DNA from 3 places in the Xenorhabdus cabanillasii genome. Region 2 is predicted to be linked to each of the others. Evidence: predicted binding sites of a transcription regulator. Region 2 holds the regulator's gene; each other region holds the start of a gene.
What was found. Region 2 encodes CRP, which controls carbon source genes, mostly activating them, when cyclic AMP is high. Its sites were predicted from a motif close to ATGTGANNNNNNTCACAT; they were not measured.

Region 1: msrB (peptide-methionine (R)-S-oxide reductase MsrB) is a predicted target of CRP. The motif match lies at 5,250-5,267, and genes of this name have one in related genera.
Region 3: BDD26_RS03555 (NupC/NupG family nucleoside CNT transporter) is a predicted target of CRP. The motif match lies at 955-972, and genes of this name have one in related genera.

The regions. Positions count from the first base shown of each region.
Region 1 is NZ_QTUB01000001.1:3,117,895-3,125,441, reverse strand. Features, by position in the region: gene BDD26_RS14495 (NAD(P)H nitroreductase) at 1-336, opposite strand, end outside; gene sppA (signal peptide peptidase SppA) at 508-2,403, shown strand; gene ansA (asparaginase) at 2,535-3,554, shown strand; gene pncA (bifunctional nicotinamidase/pyrazinamidase) at 3,577-4,212, shown strand; gene BDD26_RS14475 (YeaC family protein) at 4,339-4,623, opposite strand; gene msrB (peptide-methionine (R)-S-oxide reductase MsrB) at 4,724-5,131, opposite strand; gene gapA (glyceraldehyde-3-phosphate dehydrogenase) at 5,474-6,469, shown strand; gene BDD26_RS14460 (D-hexose-6-phosphate mutarotase) at 6,593-7,468, shown strand.
Region 2 is NZ_QTUB01000001.1:1,492,459-1,500,005, forward strand. Features, by position in the region: gene BDD26_RS07235 (aminodeoxychorismate synthase component II) at 193-768, shown strand; gene crp (cAMP-activated global transcriptional regulator CRP) at 965-1,597, opposite strand; gene BDD26_RS07245 (phosphoribulokinase) at 2,002-2,871, opposite strand; gene BDD26_RS07250 (YheU family protein) at 2,989-3,207, opposite strand; gene BDD26_RS07255 (LysE family translocator) at 3,367-3,972, shown strand; gene murP (PTS N-acetylmuramic acid transporter subunit IIBC) at 3,974-5,437, opposite strand; gene murQ (N-acetylmuramic acid 6-phosphate etherase) at 5,481-6,386, opposite strand; gene BDD26_RS07270 (inverse autotransporter beta domain-containing protein) at 6,806-7,547, shown strand, end outside.
Region 3 is NZ_QTUB01000001.1:692,156-699,702, forward strand. Features, by position in the region: gene BDD26_RS03545 (patatin-like phospholipase family protein) at 1-31, shown strand, start outside; gene BDD26_RS03550 (TatD family hydrolase) at 32-802, shown strand; gene BDD26_RS03555 (NupC/NupG family nucleoside CNT transporter) at 1,142-2,407, shown strand; gene deoC (deoxyribose-phosphate aldolase) at 2,851-3,630, shown strand; gene deoA (thymidine phosphorylase) at 3,763-5,160, shown strand; gene deoB (phosphopentomutase) at 5,245-6,468, shown strand; gene deoD (purine-nucleoside phosphorylase) at 6,544-7,260, shown strand.

The DNA.
Region 1 (7,547 bases), 1.6 Mb from region 2:
ACCTGCCGCCACAACTTGTTCCCAGGCGGGCACTTTTGCATGTTCAGCAACTTTGGCAATAACAGTAATAATCATAGGTGCGCGATAAGGTGCATTTTTTGCTTTTTCCACCACATCTTCATCCATAGCACCATCAGTTGCTGCTTTTTCGAGCAAATTACTGAATTTATCAATCCCTTCCCCCTGCATCACAATAAAATGCCAGGGACGTAATGCTCCATGATCTGGAGCCCGCATTCCTGCCGCAAGAATATGTTGCAATGCCTCTCCTTCCGGAGCTGGAGCGGTTAAACGTGAAACAGAACGACGATTCAATAAAAGTTCTAAAGCATTCATAATTTCCTCCTGAATAAGATAACCTATCACGACCTGACATTTTCTGTTTATTCGTTACTGAATGAAAGAGTAGGTGTTATTATTTTTTTCAGTCATTCCCGCGATTTCCAGCTGACATTTATCAGCCAGCTGATTAGGATAATCCTATTTGATCCCATAACTGGAGACGATATGCGTACTTTATGGAAGTTTATAGCAGCAATATTTAAATGGAGTTGGAAACTGCTAAATTTCGTTCGCCAATTTATTTCCAACCTGATTTTTATCCTATTGGTTGTATTAGTCGCCACTGGCGTTCTCGTATATAAAGAGCAATTCCGCTTAGACAATGATTATAATGGGGCATTATATGTCAACTTATCCGGTATTGTTGTTGATCAAGTGTCTGTTCTCAATCCACTGGATCAGCTCGGACGGGATCTTGTTGACTCCTCCAGCAGCCGTTCACAGGAAACCTCTGTGTTCGATATTGTTGATAGTATCCGACGGGCGAAAAGTGACCCTAAAATTACCGGTATGGTATTGAAGTTAGATGATTTTATTGGTGCCGATCAGTCTTCTATGAGATATATAGGTAAAGTCATCAATGAATTTAAGAGTTCAGGTAAACCAGTTATTGCCATCGGGAATAACTATAGCCAAGCACAATATTATTTAGCCAGTTACGCAAACAAAATATTCCTTGCTCCACAGGGAAGCGTGTCCCTTCATGGCTTCTCAACCAACCGTCTGTTCTATAAATCATTATTAGAAAATCTGAAAGTTTCCACCCACATTTTCCGAGTTGGTACATACAAATCAGCAGTAGAGCCAATGATGCGGAATGATATGTCAGATGATGCCCGTAAAGCAGATGCGCTCTGGCTTAATGAACTTTGGAACAATTACCGGCAAGTTATTGCCACCAACAGGAAAATACCTTTTGACCAGGTACTTTCTGACCCTTCAACGTTTATTGAAAAATTCCATAAGGCTGGAGGAAATGGCGCCCTCTATGCGTTTCAAAACGGTTTAGTAGATAAAATTGCGCCTCTGAATGTCATGGAAAAGAAACTGATACATAAATTTGGTTGGGATAAACAAAATCAGCATTTCAACTATATCAGTATTAATGACTATATTGCTAAACAACCAGTCCAAAACAGTTATCAAAACAATGGCAACATTGCGGTGATCATTGTTGAAGGTGCAATCATGGATGGTAAACAATCCAATGGTATAGCAGGTGGTGATACAATCGCAGCACAACTGCGAGAAGCACGTATGAATCCCGAAATCAAAGCCATTATATTGCGTGTAAACAGCCCTGGCGGCAGTATCGGCGCATCTGAGCTGATCCGCAGTGAACTCACGGCAATTCGGGAAGGTACTGATGAAAATGGTAAAAAGGTCAATCAGAAACCAATCGTTGTTTCAATGGGGGGTCTTGCGGCATCAGGGGGATACTGGGTATCCACGCCAGCTAACTACATTATTGCATCACCAAATACTTTAACTGGCTCCATTGGTGTTTTCGGTGTCTTCAATACCTTTGAAAAAAGCCTGGATCATCTTGGTGTGAATACAGATGGAGTTTCAACACATCCACTGTCTGATATTTCATTAACAAAAGGTATAAACCCTCTGTTTTCTGACGTTATGCAATTGTCGATTGAAAACGGTTACAACCAATTTATCGGACTGGTGGCTAATTCCCGGCGTAAGTCAGCAGATGAGATTAAGAAAATCGCCGAAGGTCGTGTCTGGAGTGGTAGTGATGCTAAAAAGAATGGCCTGGTCGATCAGTTAGGCGATTTCGATGATGCCGTGAAGAAAGCTGTTGAATTAGCCGGCCTCAAAACAGCATCATTAGACTGGATGCAGCCAGAGCTTTCCCTCACTGAAAAACTCATGCTGGAGTTTTCTTCATCTGCTCAGGCAATTATGCCAAATATTCTGCAATCAATGTTGCCGGCACCATTTGCTCAGGTTGCACAAGACATGAAACAGCAGGCAGTATTTTATAATCGCATGAATGATCCGCAGAATGTTTATGCGTTCTGCCTGAATTGCGAGAATATCCGCTAGAAAGTTATTACTAAAATGCGATAACAGTTATACCCAAAAGCCTGATCCTTATATATCAGGCTTTTTTTATTCCATATACCCCCTATAATCGGCTGAATATTTTTATCAGGTACTGTTATTGGGGTACTTCCATGCAGAAGAAATCTATCTATGTTGTTTATACAGGTGGCACAATCGGGATGCAGCATTCTCCCAATGGTTACATTCCTGTCTCTGGTCACTTACAACGGCAACTTGCACAGATGCCGGAATTCCATCGCCCAGAAATGCCAACATTCACGCTCCGTGAACATCACCCTCTTATCGATTCTTCTGACATGAGTCCGGATGATTGGGGGATTATCGCCAACGATATTTACCAGAATTACCATGATTACGACGGTTTTGTGATCCTGCATGGTACAGATACCATGGCTTTCACTACCTCAGCACTCTCTTTCATGTTTGAAAACCTAAGCAAACCCGTTATCGTGACAGGGTCGCAAATACCTTTAGAAGCACTGCGTTCAGATGGTCAGACAAATTTGCTGAATGCATTGTACCTGGCGGCCAATTATCCCGTTAACGAAGTTAGCCTGTTTTTTAACAATAAATTGTTTCGTGGGAATAGAACGGTTAAAGCCCACGCCGATGGTTTTAACGCCTTTTCATCTCCCAATTGCTCTCCACTCATCGAAGCCGGGATCAATATCCGTACATTTAATATTGCTCCCATACCGACCAGTCATGGCGACTTTATCGTACATCAAATCAAATCACAGCCAATCGGCGTTGTAACTATCTATCCGGGATTATCCTGTCAGGTAGTTGAAAATATCCTGATGCAACCTGTCAAAGCACTGATTTTACGCTCTTATGGCGTTGGTAATGCCCCACAGCGTTCAGATTTATTAAAAATCCTAAGAGAAGCGACTGAACGAGGCATCATTGTGGTCAATTTAACACAATGTATCTCTGGAAGAGTCAATATGGAAGGTTATGCCAATGGCCATGCGCTAGCTACATCAGGCGTGATCAGCGGCTATGATATGACTTTTGAAGCAACACTGACCAAACTGCACTACTTGTTGAGCCAGCACTATGAAACCGAAGAAATCCGCTCGCTAATGCAACAAAATCTACGCGGAGAATTGAGCTACTCCGACAAGTAAAAAAAATAAATCGAGGAATATAATGAAAACCGCATTATTACTTATCGATCTACAAAATGACTTCTGTACAGGCGGTACACTGGCGGTCAAGGAAAGCGAAGAAGTTATCGAAATAGCAAATAAAGCTATTGAATTGTGTCAGCAACACAACATCAGCGTTATCGCAACTCAGGATTGGCATCCATCCAATCACATGAGTTTTGCCATCAATTCTGGTCAACCGGTCGGTGAGTTGGGGGAACTGAATGGTATCCCTCAGATATGGTGGCCTGTACATTGTGTACAGGGGCAATCAGGTGCAGACTTCCATCCAGCGCTGAATCAGTCTGCTATTCAGGAAATTTTTCGTAAAGGCGAAAATTCGCAGATAGATAGCTATAGCGCATTCTTTGATAACGATCGTAAAAATGCTACCAGACTACATAGCTGGCTATCAGAGCAACATATCAATCGCCTGTTAATTCTGGGTATTGCCACTGATTACTGCGTAAAATTTACGGTGTTGGATGCTTTAGAACATGGGTATGAAACTTACTTGGTTGTTGAGGGTTGCCGTGGAGTCAACATTCAGGCGGATGACAGCCAACAAGCCATTGAAGAAATGGCAGCCAAAGGTGCCAAATTGACTTCATTGAGTGAAATAACAACGCTTTTTTAAGTTATTTTGTATGAAAAAGAAAAAATTATCTTAGCCTATAGGCTGCTATAAATTTTTTCTGAATATACCAGAAATCAACCTCGTCCTTTTATTACAGACTCATTACAAAGGACGAGGTTATTTGACTCATTCTTCTTCTGTCTGAGGCTTTAACTTAGCAACCATTTCTGATTGGAACATAGCCTTCAGTTCTTGCTTGCTTTTTATCGTAATTTGGCCATCCGTGCCAATCGTCATATGTTCAGGATCATAATTATGCCTGGCTTGCCAAAGCATCACCATTTGCAAACTATTTTCTTTCTGCTCTGGTGTTAATGGAACGCCATCTTGCCATTTGCCCAACTCAACAGCCTGAACCAATCGTTGATAAATCTCAGGTGTCATGGCAGAGAGTAAATCATCCAACTTCATCGATATTTCCTTACGGCTACATATTTTGGCTGAATCGATTCTATTTTAATTACCAATTCATATTGCTTATATTTGTTTAAAAACATCCGCAGTCATAATATTAACCTGCTGTTTCTTCTCCTGTTTCCTTATCAACAAACCATAAGGCAACCGAATTAATACAAAAGCGCTCTCCGGTAGGTTTAGGACCATCAGGGAAAACATGCCCTAAATGTGCCTGACAATGACTGCAACGCACCTCTATTCGATGCATATTATGGGAATAATCATCAATATATCTGATGGATTTGTCATTGATTGGCTGGTAAAAACTTGGCCATCCACATCCAGAATCAAACTTAGTATCAGAAACAAATAATGGCTGATGACAACACAAACAATGATAAATGCCACTTTTTTTGTTGTGCAACAGTTTTCCTGAAAATGGCGGCTCAGTGCCTGCTTCCTGCGTGACATAACGCTGCATTTCACTAAGCTGCTCCAGAGAAACGGAGATATTTTTAGCCATGGAAACCACCTTTTGAGGCCAATATTTTCAATTAAAAAACACCGAAAACAACAAAAAGCAAATATTAGGATGTTAAAAGGCATTCTAACGCATTCAACATCATGATTTACTTTACTAATTGTGATAAGTCTCACATATCTAACCAATGGTAACTTTAAATATCTCTTTATACCCTGATAATGATGGGCTTAGAGCTTGTTACGGTTGCATAGCGAACATTCAGATAGTGGTTTCTAAATTGATCTTTTTCAATTGTTGACACGATTCCGCTTGACGACTGACAAGATTTTGGTAACTTTAGAAACAACTTTTAATTCACTAAAAAATAGCTGGTGGAATACTATGACTATCAAAGTAGGTATTAACGGTTTTGGTCGTATTGGCCGTATTGTTTTCCGTGCTGCACAAGAGCGTTCTGACATTGAAATCGTTGCAATCAATGACCTGTTAGATGCAGATTACATGGCTTACATGCTGAAATACGATTCAACCCACGGCCGCTTCAACGGTACTGTTGAAGTTAAAGACGGCCATCTGGTTGTTAACGGCAAAACCATCCGCGTTACATCTGAGAGAGATCCAGCTAACCTGAAGTGGGACGAAGTAGGTGTTGATGTTGTTGCTGAAGCAACCGGCATTTTCCTGACTGACGAAACTGCACGTAAACATCTCACTGCTGGCGCGAAAAAAGTTGTTCTGACTGGCCCATCTAAAGACAACACACCAATGTTTGTTATGGGTGTCAATCACAATGCCTATGCAGGCCAGGACATCGTTTCCAACGCATCCTGCACAACCAACTGCCTTGCTCCGCTAGCTAAAGTTATCAATGATAAATTTGGTATTGTTGAAGGTTTGATGACAACTGTTCACGCAACAACTGCAACTCAGAAAACGGTTGACGGTCCTTCTGCGAAAGACTGGCGTGGTGGCCGTGGTGCGGCACAAAACATCATTCCATCTTCTACCGGTGCGGCAAAAGCAGTAGGTAAAGTTATTCCAGAACTGAACGGCAAACTGACCGGTATGTCTTTCCGTGTACCGACTCCTAACGTTTCTGTTGTTGACCTGACAGCACGTCTGGAAAAACCAGCGACCTATGAAGAAATCTGTGAAGCAATCAAAGAAGCGGCTGAAGGTGAACTGAAAGGCATTCTGGGCTACACTGAAGATGACGTTGTTTCTACCGATTTCAATGGCGAAAAACTAACCTCTGTATTTGATGCAAAAGCGGGTATCGCTCTGAACAACAACTTCGTAAAACTGGTTTCTTGGTATGACAACGAAACTGGTTACTCTAACAAAGTTCTGGATCTGATTGCTCATATCTCTAACTAATTGAACTTTCAGCAGTTTTTCAATAAGCCACCTTTACAGGTGGCTTTATTTTCCCTCTCTTCCACAATAAGCTATCCTTGCCTTCAGCAGTTATCCAATTCAGGTTTATATAAGGTCATATAGATGCTTGATAAAATTTTCTCATTATCGGTTGTAAAACAAATATCTCCTTATATCAGTCAAAGGAATATTGATGGATTTCCGCTGATTGTGATTTCTCACCCCAAAATCCGTGGTGCAATCAGCATCCAGGGCGCGCATCTTATGGCATGGCAACCCTGTGGTGAAAAACCTGTATTATGGTTAAGCGATAGTACAAAACTCCGCGAGGGTACAGCCATTCGTGGTGGTATTCCCATCTGTTGGCCTTGGTTTGGCTCTCTGAGCACACCAAGTCATGGTTTTGCCCGGATATTACCGTGGGAATTCAAGGCTCATCATGAAAATGAGAATGGTGTGATTTTGATGTTCACACTACAAGATAGCGCATACACAAAACAATTATGGCCACATGAATTCACACTTATTGCTCGTTTTAAATTGGGGAAGACTTGCGAAATAGAACTGGAATCCCACGGAGATTATCAGGTCACTTGTGCCCTACACTCTTACTTTAATATCAGTAACATCAATCAGATCCGTGTCAGCGGATTAGGTAATCACTTTATTGATACTGTTACAAACAGAGAACAATACACTAATGAAGACCTGAGCTTCCAAGGAAGAACGGATCGTATTTATACAGAGCCAGAGAATTTCAATCTGATTAGAGATGAGTTATGGAAACGTACCATTGAAATTCACCATTATCATCATAGTGATGTGGTCTGCTGGAATCCCGGTGCTGAGCTAGCGAGTAGCATGCAAGATATCAGTAGGGAAGGCTATAAAAATATGGCCTGCGTTGAAACTGCACGTATCAACACCCCTCTACATTCTAAACATGGTATTCCAGGCAAACTTGCTACCGTTATTCGTTGCCGCCAAAATAAAAGTTGAGTCTGGTAATGTGTGGGTTCTGAACGGGCACTTATTCCGTACAGAACTTCGCACAAAACTCTGCACGAACAAATGTCTG
Region 2 (7,547 bases):
AGACCGCACTATGAATATGTGCCGTTATCTGGCGGTAATCCCTGCCCCTATTTTAAAAATGCCTATGTGGTATGATGAGTGTCCCGCTACCATTGGTGCTGCTTTACCTAATTTTATCGTGATACAGAACGCATAATGTCCAATAGGACAACGCAATATATAAAACTATAAAAATCAGTAGGATGAACTCCTATGTTATTAATAATAGATAACTACGACTCTTTTACATTCAATTTATATCAATATTTTTGTGAGTTGGGGACGAGTGTTTTAGTGAAGCGTAATGATGAATTACAGCTTGAAGATATCGAGAAATTGGCACCGACTCATTTAGTGATCTCTCCGGGGCCTTGTACACCAGATGAATCTGGGATCTCGCTGGAAGCTATTTCGCACTTTGCCGGGAAATTGCCAATTCTGGGGGTGTGTCTCGGACATCAGGCGATTGGTCAGGCTTTTGGCGCAAGTGTTGTTAAAGCCCGTGAGGTGATGCACGGAAAAACCAGTTTAATTCACCATAACCAGCAAGGTGTATTTAAGGGATTGAATCGTCCGCTGACAGTTACCCGTTATCACTCTTTGGTCATCGCCGCAGAAACGTTACCTGCATCCTTTGAAGTGACGGCATGGAGCCAGCATGATGGTAATGTGGATGAAATAATGGGAATACGCCACCGTACTCTCCCCTTGGAAGGCGTGCAGTTCCATCCGGAAAGCATCCTGAGTGAACAAGGGCATGAACTGTTGAATAATTTTCTTAAATATTAACGAAGAACGATTTAATCCCTCTTTTTGGCTGTTGTTTACGGCCATTTTTTATGAAGCGCCTGTGAGCAGGTTATATCACTAATTTATGCACCAGTAGGTTTCATTTTTTTAAGGGATGAGAGAAGCAGAAGGATGGAAAGCAAAAAGCCAGTGCTCTATGGGCTGCACTGGCCTAATTCAAGCGCAATTTCAGGAACTAGCGGGTTCCATAAACGACAATCGTTTTGCCGTGCGCAGAGATCAGGTTTTGATCTTCCAGCATTTTCAGAATGCGGCCGACTGTTTCACGGGAGCATCCGACAATCTGCCCAATTTCCTGACGTGTAATTTTGATTTGCATACCATCAGGATGGGTCATTGCATCAGGCTGTTTGGCCAGATTGAGCAATGTCTGTGCAATACGACCTGTCACATCCAGAAATGCCAGGTTTCCAACTTTTTCCGATGTTGTTTGTAAGCGGCTTGCCATCTGAGCGGATAAACGCATCAGAATGTCAGGATTAACCTGAATTAACTGGCGAAATTTCTTATAGGAAATTTCAGCTACTTCACAGGCGCTCTTAGCTCGCACCCATGCAGTACGCTCTTGCCCTTCTTCAAACAATCCAAGTTCACCAATGAAATCCCCCTGATTTAAATAAGAGAGGATCATTTCTTTACCTTCTTCATCTTTTATTAGAACAGCAACTGAACCTTTAACAATGTAGTAAAGCGTTTCTGCTTTCTCGCCTTGATGAATAAGCGTGCTCTTGGATGGATATTTGTGAATATGGCAGTGTGACAAAAACCATTCAAGAGTAGGGTCTGTTTGTGGCTTGCCGAGAACCATTCGCTTTATCCTCTGTTGTTATTTCCGCCTTTATATTCTGAGAAACTGACAGTTTCTCATCAGGCTGGCTTTATAAAGTCAATAGATTAACATATTAACTTGCTGAAAAACTGACAAGTAAGAATTTTATATAGGTTTATAAGGATGCTAACATATCGGTGTAGTCATCCAGACCCATAAAACCTGCCAGCTTCGCTTGTAACTCTGTTTGTAACACAGGAAAACATTTCTGTCTTCTTCTGTATCGCTTCAGCATATAAAACCAGTTAACAAATTACCAGAAATCTGTTTGCACAACATCATTTACTACATTTTCATTTATAAATAGGTGAATAGTTGGTGTTTTGTCACAGGTAACATTATTTTTTGTTACCTGTGTTATTGATAATTAACTTGTGCTTAATTCAGGAAATTTTTTTACCTTCCAATAATTTTTGAACTAACGGAGCCATAATTAACTCCATTGCCAGTCCCATTTTTCCACCCGGAACGACGATAGTATTTATACTGGAAATAAACGAACCCTGGAGCATGGCCAGTAAATAAGGAAAATCGATTTGGCTCAGACCACGGAAGCGGATGACGATAAAACTTTCGTCTAGAGAAGGAATGGCTTTGGCGGAGAAGGGGTTGGAGGTATCAACAGTAGGAACGCGTTGAAAGTTGATGTGAGTGCGGGAAAACTGTGGCGTAATATAGCGAATATAATCATCCATTGAACGAACCACGGAATCCATAACCGCTTCCCTTGAATGCCCGCGTTCACTGGTATCGCGAATGAGCTTTTGTATCCATTCAAGATTGACGATGGGAACAACGCCAATCAGCAGATCAACTAATTCGGCGACATTGTATTGCGGAGTGACAACACCACCGTGTAACCCTTCATAAAACAGCATATCGGTGTTTGATGGCAGCGATTCCCAGGGCGTGAATGTACCCGGTATTTGGTTGTAGGGAACGGCTTCATCATAAGTATGCAGATATTTCCGCCAGCGTCCTGTACCTGTTTCCCCATATTCAAAGAATGTCTTTTCCAGCATATGGAAATCATTGGCTTCTGGCCCGAAGTAACTGATGTGCCTGCCTTGTTCTTTTGCTTTACGTATTTCTGCGTCCATTTCAGGGCGGGTATAACGGTGGAAACTATCCCCTTCGATAAGTGCGGCAGTGATGCCGAGTTGTTGGAAAATCTTGCGAAATGCCACACTGGTGGTGGTTGTTCCGGCTCCGCTGGAGCCGGTTATGGCGATGACAGGGTGTTTGGCAGACATAAGAACAGACTCCTTATCATAAAAAGTTGGGATGAGCTTTCTCGTCATCAGCAGTATTAGGCTAATAAAACAAACAGATGTTGAATGAAATGCTATTGAGCCGGAAATGATATGAAACTATGGACGGAACATCTCCTTAGGCATGATATTGACAGTCTCATGCAATTCAGACCAAACCAGCAGGACTTCACCTCGCTCAAGCTGGCGTTTTACATCCTGTACTTTTTGTTCCAGTGTTTTTTCAAGTTCACCGTAATCGGTGCCTTCCCGCAAGACAAAACTTTCGATCAAGTTGAGTAGAGTATCGGGTTCTACTTGTTGCCACGGGATAATCATTGTGGTCGCTCCATATCACATTATATTAGCTGCTGGTATTGCTTAGTTTTGGGGATGTTTTTGAGTGTAACTTTCATTGTTAACTGGCCTTGTGTACTGAATAACATACTGCTATTTTCTTGGAAAGGAAATGTCAATAATTGAGGGATAAAGCACGCCATGACCGCCAGCCTGATATTCTCACTTAGCACATTTATGTTTATCTCCGCGATCACGCCCGGCCCGAACAATATGTTACTGACATCATCTGGTGCAAATTTTGGGTTCCGCCACTCGTTGATACTGTTGTTGGGAATTGTTTTTGGGATGCAAACCGTCCTGTTGTTGTCTGCTTTTGGTATTGCTGCGTTACTGCTGGTATATCCGGCCATACACACAGGTCTGAAAGTGCTCGGTAGCCTGTATTTACTGTGGCTGGCCTGGAAAACGGTGACTGCACAATACAAACGGCTGGAGGCTACACAATCCCTTGGAACACCCATTAAAGGCTATCAAGGCTGGCTATTGCAGTTTTTGAACCCGAAAGCATGGGTGATGGGGTTAGGAGCTATCAGTAGCTACAGTTTAGCAGGAGATTTATATCTCCATTCCATTCTGGTCATCAGCGTGGTGATGCTATTGTGTAATACCGTCACCGGAATGATATGGCTTATTTTGGGAACGATGATTGGCCGTCTGTTAAAAAGCCGCACGGCATGGTTTACGTTCAATATTGTGATGGGGCTTTTGACAGCGGCTTGTGTACCATTGATCTGGATGAGCTGAATCAGCTCAAATCAATATTGTTGCTGCCAAAGAAAAACGTCAGCACAAAGCCACTGATATACGAAATAATCAGTCCCACACTGTACACTGCCATGCCCATGAAGATGCCTGTTTGGGATGTCATTAAGGGCAGGGCAACCACACCGGAGGGGCCGAAAACGGTATTCAGGCCGACGGGCAATCCAAACCAGGCAATCAGGCCGACAAAAAAACCACCAACAGCACCACCAAAACAGGCAGTAACGAAAGGTTTGATGCGAGGTAGTGTTACACCATAAATCAAGGGCTCACCGATCCCCAAAAAGCCCGGAATAATAGCTCCTTTGATTTGAGTGCGTAGCAACGAATCTTTTTTGGCTCTTAAATATAGCGCCAGTGCAGAGCCTACTTGCCCTGCTCCTGCCATTGCCAGAATCGGAAACAGGGAATTAAACCCTTGTGTTTCTACCAGAGCAAAATAGACAGGCACAAAACCCTGATGCACACCGAACATCACGGCTATCAAAAACAATCCCGCTAAAATGGCTGTACCGAATGGATTACCATTCAGGTTGGTGAAAAGCCATGACATTGCTGTAAACAGATAACTTCCTATCGGCATAATCACAATAAAAGTCACCGCACCCATGATAAGCAGCGTGATAGCAGAGGTTAGGATCATATCCAGATCAGCGGGCATGATCTTACGGATCTGTTTCTCAACCCAGGCCCCCAGAATGCAGGCAATCAATACCCCAATAATATTTCCCCGTGGGTCAATGGGGAAGCTAAAGAAATTGTTGATACCAGAATAAAAGCCGCTGGTGGCGTCGGGGTTATAACCCAAAATAAACAGGGAAGCGATGATGGCCCCATTAGCGCCTGAACCGCCAAAAGCTTTCTGCGCGTTGTAACCAATCAAGATACTGAAGAAAGTGAACATCCCTTTGCTGAAAATTTTCATATAGCCGATCATTTCAACCAATACAGTATCGGGGTGTGCAACATCCTGAATGAAAATTTGCTCCAGCAGAGTCGCGAGGCCCAGTAGTAGACCAACAGCGATAAAACCGGGGATCAGGGGAGTAAAAATAGTGGCAAATTTGGTAAGGAATTTATGGATTGAACGGGTTTGTTTCTCTTTGAGGTGTTTTTTATTGGAAGAGGCAATCTCTTTCAAATTTGCCGAGTGATGTTCTGTTGAATGATATTCAGAGACCGGATGATCAGCAGAACTTAATAGTTCATTCATCATATCTGCTGCTGTTTGGGCCTTACCGGGACCAAGGACAATCTGGAGTTGTTCATGACTTGTGATGACACCCAGAACGCCGGGGATTAGCTTCAGTTTAGCCTTATCGACCAGCGAATCATCACGTAACGTCAGTCTCAGACGGGTCATACAGTTGCCACTATGTATGACATTACTTGCTCCACCAATGGCGTGAATAATTTCAACCAGCATATCTGAATTAATTTTAGCCACGTACCACCCCTGCGATTTAACTTTCACAAAGAAAAGGTAATGATTATCGAGCGGTTGAGATAGCTGGCCGGATGAACCCTTGATGTTCTGTTAATAACATTCTGGCTTCTTCAGCACTGATCCCCGATAGAATCATCACAATTGCTGTTTTGCAGTGACCGTTACAGGCGTTCAGGGCTTGTTCTGCCGTCTCCCTGTTGCACTCAGTAGCAGCCATGACAATGTTTTTTTGTCGTTCAACTAACTTAGCGTTAGTGGCTTCCACATCTACCATCAGATTGCCGTATACCTTACCAGTACGGATCATGGCTCCTGTCGTGATCATATTCAGCACCAATTTTTGCGCTGTACCTGCTTTCATACGGGAAGAACCTGTTACAATTTCTGGCCCTACAATGGGGGTGATAGCGATATCAGCTAACTGGGTCATCGGACTGCCAGAATTGCAACTGATACAAGCGACAGTTGCGCCCACGGACTTGGCATACTCCATCGCTCCTAACACGTAGGGTGTCTGCCCACTGGCAGCAATTCCTACCAGCACATCTTTTTCATTAAAGTGTAGTACTTTAAGATCATCTGCGCCTAGTTGCCGGTTATCTTCCGCGTTTTCTACCGCTTTCAAAATTGCCTGATGCCCGCCGGCAATTAAACCGACCACTTGCTCCGGTTTGGTGCCGTAGGTTGGTGGACATTCGCTGGCATCCAAAATCCCTAATCGACCTGATGTTCCTGCCCCGCTATAGATTAAGCGTCCACCCTGATGGAAAGCTTCTGCAACTTTATCAACTACGAGAGCAACCTGAGATAGTGTTTGTTCAACCGCAACGGCGACTTTTTTGTCTTCATCATTGATAACGCGGAGCATATTGAGTGTTGATAACTCATCAATATGAGTACTGGCGGGGTTACGGCTTTCAGTCACCAGATTATTCAGATCGAATTTCATCATTTTTTCCTGCTGCATGTGATGGAATGATTTTAGGTAATTCATAAATACTGAATTATCGCATTGATCACATAATATAGCTTTCATATTTCAGACTGTTTTTTTATTTGCTTTGTTCATTCAGAGTAATCGTAAACACCATATTGATAAATATAGAATTAATTGCTCGCCTGATAAATAAAAATGATTCCTTTTATATATTGCTTGATAAAGACCTTTCATTCCGTCGCAATAAAAGAATTTTCTAATTTATGTTAGCTGTGAAAAAAGTGTTGAATATCTGATGCCAGTCTCTGGTAACTCCCTGTATTTTATTGAGGAACTGATCTATGAAGCTTTCTTTTATTAATGAATTCATACGGTTTTTAATATTAATATGTTCTTTTTGCTTACTGTTTATCTCTATGAATACATTTTCAGTGAGTGAAAGTAATCATGAAGATAAAAACTTAAAAACATTTTTACAGGATATAAATAATGAAAATAAATTTGACGAAACTGAAAAAGATAAATCAGGTTTTATTGTTCAAAATATTCATATGATAGGTGGGTTACTGTCATCCTCTTCATCCCAACTGACTGAGCAAGCCACATCCTACGCCTTAGGTAGATTAAATGGAACAATAAACAGTGAGGCACAAAAATGGTTGTCCCAATTTGGAACAGCCAAAGTGAATTTATCTCTCGACAGAAAAGGCAAGCTGGATAACAGCTCAATAGATCTGTTATTGCCTCTCTACGATAATAAAGCAGACTGGTTGTTTTTCTCCCAACTGGGTTATCGCAATAAAGATAGCCGCCATACCGTTAATTTGGGGCTTGGTGGACGTTATTTCACATCTGGCTGGATGTATGGTTTAAATACCTTCTTCGACCATGACGTCACAGGACGCAATAAACGTTTGGGGTTGGGTGGTGAAGCGTGGACTGATTACCTAAAATTCTCAGCCAATGCTTACCTGCGCCTGAGCAAATGGCGAAAGTCACTGAAAGAGGAAAACTGGGAAGAGCGTCCCGCCAATGGTTTTGATCTCAATGGTGAATTCTTCCTGCCAGCATATCCGAATCTTGGGGGTAAGCTGAGTTATGAACAGTACTTTGGTGATAACGTTACCCTGTTTAATCGTGACACCAAACAGAAAAATCCCGCTCTTGCTAAAG
Region 3 (7,547 bases), 800 kb from region 2:
ACTGACGGGTACTACCATGATGGATAAGTAGATGTTTATCGATACACATTGCCATTTTGATTTCCCCCCTTTTGTTGACGATGAAACAGCAAGTTTAGAACGCGCCAGACAAACAGGGGTAGAAAAAATCATTGTCCCGACAGTCAGTCAGGTGAATTTTCAGCGTGTCGCTGATCTGGCCGCTACCCATGACTCAATTCATGCAGCGTTTGGGTTACATCCCTTGTATATCAATGAACATCATGACGCGCATCTGGATGAACTGGAGCAGAAACTCAAGGAAAAACAGTCTAACTGTGTAGCGGTAGGTGAAACCGGGCTTGATCTGTATATGCCAGAACCTCAGTTTGAAAAGCAAAAAAGCTTCTTGGCAGCGCAACTCGTGCTGGCCAAAAAATATGAATTGCCTGTGATACTTCACTCCCGCAAAAGCCACGATCAATTGGCAGCAATGTTACGGAAACACAGCGTGCCACGTACCGGGGTGATCCATGGTTTTGCCGGAAGCTTGTCTCAGGCACAAGCTTTTATTCGTTTGGGTTTTTACATTGGTGTTGGTGGAACTATTACTTATGAGAGGGCAAAAAAGACGCGTGATACGATTGCACGATTACCACTGTCATCTCTTGTGTTAGAAACAGATGCACCTGATATGCCATTATCAGGGTTTCAGGGGCAACCAAACCGACCAGAAAGAGTTGCTCAGGTTTTTTCTGCATTGTGTGAATTGCGTCCTGAATCTGTAGATAAAATTTCCCGCCAAATTTATCAAAATAGCATGACATTGTTTGCATTAAGCTAGTTTCCGTTGAATAAAAATCAGGCCATTTTTTGTCAGGTAAAGGATGGTCTTCCGTCTTAAATAAACATTAATAATATTAAACTGGCATTATCTTCTTATTTCTCCCTTTTTTTCCGCAAGATTATCTAACCCCTGATAAATAACATGGTTATATGTGATGTAAGTCTCATTTTTTGTTTTTATATTACTTTTTGCTGTATTAATTTGTGATGTTAGTAGCTTGTTCTTTTTTACTACTAGGTATAATCGCCTCCACACACAGTGTCAGTAGGAACTCGCAAAATAACTGACATATTTTAATTCATTTAGTGAACAGGGATTCTTCCAATGCAACTCATTATGAGCCTGATAGGGATGGTAGTGCTGATTTTTATCGCAGTACTTTTCTCCAGTAATTACCGAGCTATTAAAATCCGCACTGTCCTCGGCGCCTTTCTTATTCAGGTAGCTATTGGGGCATTTGTACTTTATGTGCCAGCAGGTAAAGACATTCTGGGTGGAATGTCAAAAGGTGTTTCCAATGTAATCGGATATGGTCAGAAGGGAACTGATTTCATCTTTGGTGGGTTGGTTTCTGACAAAATGTTTGAATTGTTCGGCGGCGGCGGCTTTATCTTTGCTCTGCGTGTCCTGCCGGTCATTGTTTTCTTCTCTTCTCTGATTGCAGTTCTGTATTACATCGGTGTTATGCAGGTTATCATCAAAGTTCTTGGTGGTGGCTTGCAAAAAATGTTGGGAACATCACGTACAGAGTCTCTGTCCGCAACAGCGAATATTTTCGTAGGTCAGACTGAAGCTCCTCTGGTTGTTCGTCCTTATATCGCGACCATGACTCAATCTGAGCTATTTGCTGTTATGTGTGGTGGCCTGGCTTCTGTAGCAGGCTCTGTATTGGCAGGTTACGCATCCATGGGTGTTCCATTGGAATACCTGATAGCGGCTTCATTCATGGCAGCACCGGGTGGCCTCTTGTTTGCAAAACTGATGGTGCCAGAAACTGAAAAAACCCACGATACTGTTGATGCAATGTCTCTGGTTACTGCTGGAGAGCGTCCGGCTAATATTATCGATGCGGCGGCATCTGGTGCGGCATCTGGTATGCAGCTGGCTCTGAATGTGGGTGCAATGTTGTTGGCATTTACTGCATTGATTGCTTTGTTGAATGGTATGCTAGGCGGCATTGGTGGTTGGTTCAGTTATCCTCAATTGTCGATGGAACTGATTCTGGGCTGGGTGTTTGCGCCAATTGCTTATCTGATTGGTATACCGTGGCATGAAGCAACAGTTGCGGGTTCTTTCATTGGACAGAAACTGGTTGTTAATGAATTCGTCGCATTTATGAGCTTTGGTGAATATCTGAAACCAGATGACGTAGTTAAGGCAGCGGGTTTGCAGGTACTTTCTGATCACACCAAAGCGGTTATTTCTTTCGCATTGTGTGGCTTTGCTAATCTGTCTTCTGTTGCCGTTCTGCTCGGTGGTCTGGGTGGTATGGCGCCAAACCGCCGTGGTGACATTGCGCGTTTTGGTCTGAAAGCCGTATTGGCTGGTTCACTCTCTAACCTGATGAGTGCCACAATTGCCGGATTTTTCTTCTTTCTGTAATAATTAGGCAAGTCTAATTAGGAAACGTACACTAAATTAGATGCAGGTGAGTTAACCTCACCTGCATTTTATTTTTCTTAAGGCTAATGGTTGTGATTAAAATCACATTAAAATGATTATAATTGCAATTCTCATTTAATTAATGTGAGTTTAAACACGCATTATTGTGCGTTTACATGTTCAAATAATGATGTTCTAAGATTTCATAGAGTAAACTAATGCCTGCCGGGGCAGTATAAGCTAAAGAAAATCAAACTAAAGAAATAGGTGAGGAGAAAAGGAACTCTGTTGTTGCTGGGAAATATAATCATCGCAACATCTTCAAGGAACCAAGTCCGCTCGCCAACATAAGAATTTACTAATCATTCAGGACAATTATTCAACATAAGCGTTTAAAGAATGTGTGAACTGATTGAATCACAATAATACCGTTGGAGAGTTTTATGACCGATTTAACCGCAGCTGCTCAGCGTGCGCTGAGTTTGATGGATTTAACAACACTCAATGATGACGATACTGATGAAAAAGTGACGGCACTTTGTCATCAGGCAAAGAGCCCGGCAGGGCATACCGCAGCTATCTGTATCTACCCACGTTTTATTCCGGTTGCACGTAAAGTATTAAGTGAACAAGGAACACCTGACATTCGTATTGCTACTGTTACTAACTTTCCGCATGGTAATGACGATATTAATATCGCACTGGCGGAAACTCGTGCAGCCATTGCTTATGGTGCTGATGAAGTGGACGTTGTTTTCCCTTATCGTGCACTGATGGCGGGTAACGAACAAATTGGTTTTGACTTGGTTAAAGCCTGCAAGGCTGCCTGCGTTGAAGCAGGTGTCTGGCTAAAAGTTATTATTGAAACCGGCGAATTGAAGAAAGTTGATCTGATCCGCAAATCATCTGAAATATCAATTAAAGCAGGAGCAGATTTTATTAAAACTTCAACCGGAAAAGTACCAGTGAATGCGACACTGGAAAGTGCAGAGATCATGCTCAGTGTCATTCGTGATATGGGGGTCGGTGATACTGTTGGATTTAAACCTGCCGGTGGTGTGCGTACCGCAGAAGAAGCAACACAGTATCTGGCTCTGGCAGATCGGATCATGGGTGATAAATGGGCAGACTCCCGCCATTTCCGTTTTGGTGCTTCCAGTTTATTGGGGAGCTTGTTGACAGCGTTAGGGCACCAGGGACAAAAGCAAAGTAGTCGTTATTGATAACCAATATTTAGAACCATCATTGATTGAAAACAATCGTTATTGAGATCAGTAACGACATATGAAGGTTCGCTAAGATAAGGTGCATTACTGCCATTCTTTTCAGATAATAATGATGATTGGGAGGTAGCTTTGTTTTTGGCACAGGAAATTATCCGTAAAAAACGAGACGGTTATCCACTGAGCGAAGAAGAAATCCGTTTCTTTATTAACGGGGTGTGTGATAACACGGTATCCGAAGGGCAAATCGCCGCATTAGCAATGACCATCTATTTCCGGGATATGACGATGGAAGAACGTATTGCTTTAACATTGGCAGTACGTGATTCCGGTACAGTTCTGGATTGGGATAAAATGAATTTGCATGGCCCGGTTGTCGATAAACATTCGACGGGCGGGGTTGGTGATGTAACATCCCTGATATTAGGTCCGATGGTGGCAGCATGTGGAGGTTATGTCCCGATGATCTCAGGGCGTGGATTGGGGCATACCGGAGGAACATTGGATAAATTAGAATCCATTCCCGGTTTTGACATCTTCCCTGATGAACATCGTTTCCGTGACATTATCCGGGATGTTGGCATTGCAATTATCGGTCAGACCCATTCATTGGCCCCTGCGGATAAGCGTTTTTATGCGACACGTGATATTACTGCTACTGTTGACTCAATTCCGCTGATTACCGCCTCTATTCTGGGCAAAAAATTGGCTGAGGGATTGGATGCTTTGGTCATGGATGTGAAGGTAGGTTCCGGGGCATTTATGCCAACTTATGAACAATCAGAACAACTGGCGGAATCCATCGTCGCGGTAGCTAATGGCGCGGGTTGCAAAACAACCGCGTTGTTAACCGATATGAATCAGGTGCTGGCATCCTGTGCGGGTAATGCACTGGAAGTACGTGAAGCGGTTCAGTTTCTGACGGGAGAATACCGTAATCCCCGGCTATTTGAAGTCACTATGGCATTGGCTGCTGAAATGCTGGTATCAGGTAAATTGGCCGAAGACCGTGATGCTGCATATTGTAAGTTACAGGCAGTTCTCGACAGTGGTAAAGCAGCAGAAGTTTTTGGACGTATGGTTGCTGCACAAAAAGGACCTGTCGATTTTGTTGAAAACTATGCTCATTATTTGCCGACGGCCTCTTTCAGCAGACCTGTATTTGCTGAAAAACGATTTACCGAAAAGCATAGCTTCGTGACAGAGATGGATACCCGGGCATTGGGAATGGCCGTGGTGGCGTTAGGAGGTGGCCGTCGCAAGGCCACGGATACGATTAATTACAGTGTGGGGCTGAGTGATATCATTGCACTTGGTTCAGAAGTTAACACAGATACTCCTCTGATGACGATCTATGCCAATAGTGAAGATGAGTGGCATGCAGCGGCGGAGGCTGTGCGTAAGTCGTTTGTTCTGCAACAGAAAGCTTTACAACAGGCGGATGCTTCACAAAAGACAAATGTTTTGGCAGCAGGATCAAATGCAGGAACGAAAGTCGCCACACAGATGGTTTATCGTCATATTAGTTGATAAACCGACATACAGGCACTGAAAATAGATTTTAATAACTGGCAGTTTCCGCATTGATAGCGTGAATTGACGCAGGAGAAAATTATGAAACGTACATTCATCATGGTATTGGATTCTTTTGGCATTGGTGCGAGTGCAGATGCAGACAGATTTGGTGACAAAGGATCTGACACTTTAGGACATATTGCGGAGCAATGTGCCCGTGGTGAAGCTGATATCGGCCGTCAGGGATTATTGAAGTTGCCGAACCTGAGCCGCTTGGGGCTAGGTAAAGCGGCAGAAGAATCCAGCGGAACTTTCCCGATTGGTTTAGACAAAGATGCCGACATTATTGGTGCCTATGGCTATGCAAGTGAACTCTCTTCTGGTAAAGACACGCCATCAGGTCATTGGGAAATTGCCGGTGTTCCGGTTTTGTTTGATTGGGGCTATTTTCAGGATTTAGAAAACAGTTTTCCGCAGGAATTACTGGATAAACTGGTTGAGCGCGCTAATATCCCAGGGTATTTGGGCAATTGCCACTCTTCCGGCACAGTTATTCTGGACAAACTGGGAGAAGAGCACATGGAAACCGGCAAGCCGATTTTCTATACCTCTGCGGATTCCGTTTTCCAGATTGCCTGCCATGAAGAAACATTCGGTTTGGATAAGCTGTATGAATTATGTGAGATCGCCCGCGAAGAACTGAATCTTGGCGGTTATAACATCGGTCGTGTTATTGCCCGTCCGTTTGTGGGTGATAAAGCGGGTGACTTCCAGCGTACCGGTAATCGCCATGATTTGGCGGTTGAGCCTCCTGCCCCAACCATTCTGAAGAAACTGGTTGATGAAAAACAGGGCGAAGTGGTTTCCATCGGCAAGATAGCAGATATTTACGCTAATGTTGGTATCACCAAAAAAGTCAAGGCAACAGGGATTGATGCTCTGTTTGATGCTTCATTGATTGAAATGGAACAGGCCGGGGATAACACAATTGTGTTTACCAATTTTGTTGATTTCGACTCATCTTATGGTCATCGCCGTGATGTGGCAGGTTATGCGGCAGCGCTTGAACTATTCGACCGCCGCTTGCCGGAAATGCTGAAACTGGTTAAGGGAGATGACATTCTGATCCTGACGGCTGACCACGGTTGTGACCCGACCTGGCCAGGTACAGATCATACCCGTGAGCATATTCCAGTGCTGGTTTATGGGCCAAAAGTGAAACCTGGCTCATTGGGGCATCGTGAAACATTTGCTGACATTGGTCAGACAGTGGCGAAATATTTCGACCTGACGCCAATGGATTATGGTAAAGCGATGTTCTGATTTTTCTGGGGCAGTTATTGGCTGCCCCGATATTTACCTATTTTTAACGACTTAATAAAAACAAGGAATAGATTTATGGCTACCCCACATATTAATGCTGAAATGGGCGATTTTGCTGATGTTGTTCTGATGCCGGGTGATCCACTACGTGCAAAATATATTGCGGAAACCTTTTTGGAAGATTCCCGTCAGGTTAACGATGTTCGTGGTATGCTAGGTTTCACTGGTACTTACAAAGGCCGTCGCATTTCAGTGATGGGACATGGTATGGGCATTCCATCCTGTTCCATTTATGTGAAAGAATTGATTACCGAATTTGGTGTTAAAAAGATTATCCGCATTGGCTCCTGTGGTGCAGTGAGTGAAGACATTAAAATTCGTGATGTTGTGATTGGTATGGGGGCTTGCACTGACTCCAAAGTTAACCGTGTGCGTTTTAAAGATCATGACTTCGCGGCAATCGCCGATTTTGATTTGGTACGTAATGCGGTTGATGCAGCTAAAGCGAAAAATATCAACGCACGTGTTGGCAATATCTTCTCTATAGATCTGTTCTATACCCCTGACCTGCAAGTGTTTGATGTAATGGAAAAATACGGCATTCTGGGTGTTGAAATGGAAGCAGCAGGTATTTACGGTGTTGCAGCCGAATTTGGTGCAAAAGCACTGGCGATCTGTACTGTTTCTGACCATATTCGCACAGGTGAGAAAACTACCGCTGAAGAGCGTCAGACAACATTTAATGACATGATTGAAATTGCACTTGAGTCTATTTTGTTGGGTGATAATTAAAAAAGCCTAAGTAATTTTATCCTCTGATTAAAAAATAAAAGCTCTTCTCAATAATGGGAAGAGCGTTTTTGTTGCTCAAATTAATGAATTATTTACACAGATTGGTTAAAAATAACTCTCATCTATTTATTCAGTTGCCATTTTATTCCACATTAATTCATCTGTAAAAAGAATGGAAAAATTAATTTAACAAAAAATAAATCTTTTAAATAAAAAATAATGATTTAATTATATTATAATTAGCTTGTTAATTGTATTAATTGGATAAATAGTTTGTTTTTATTTTG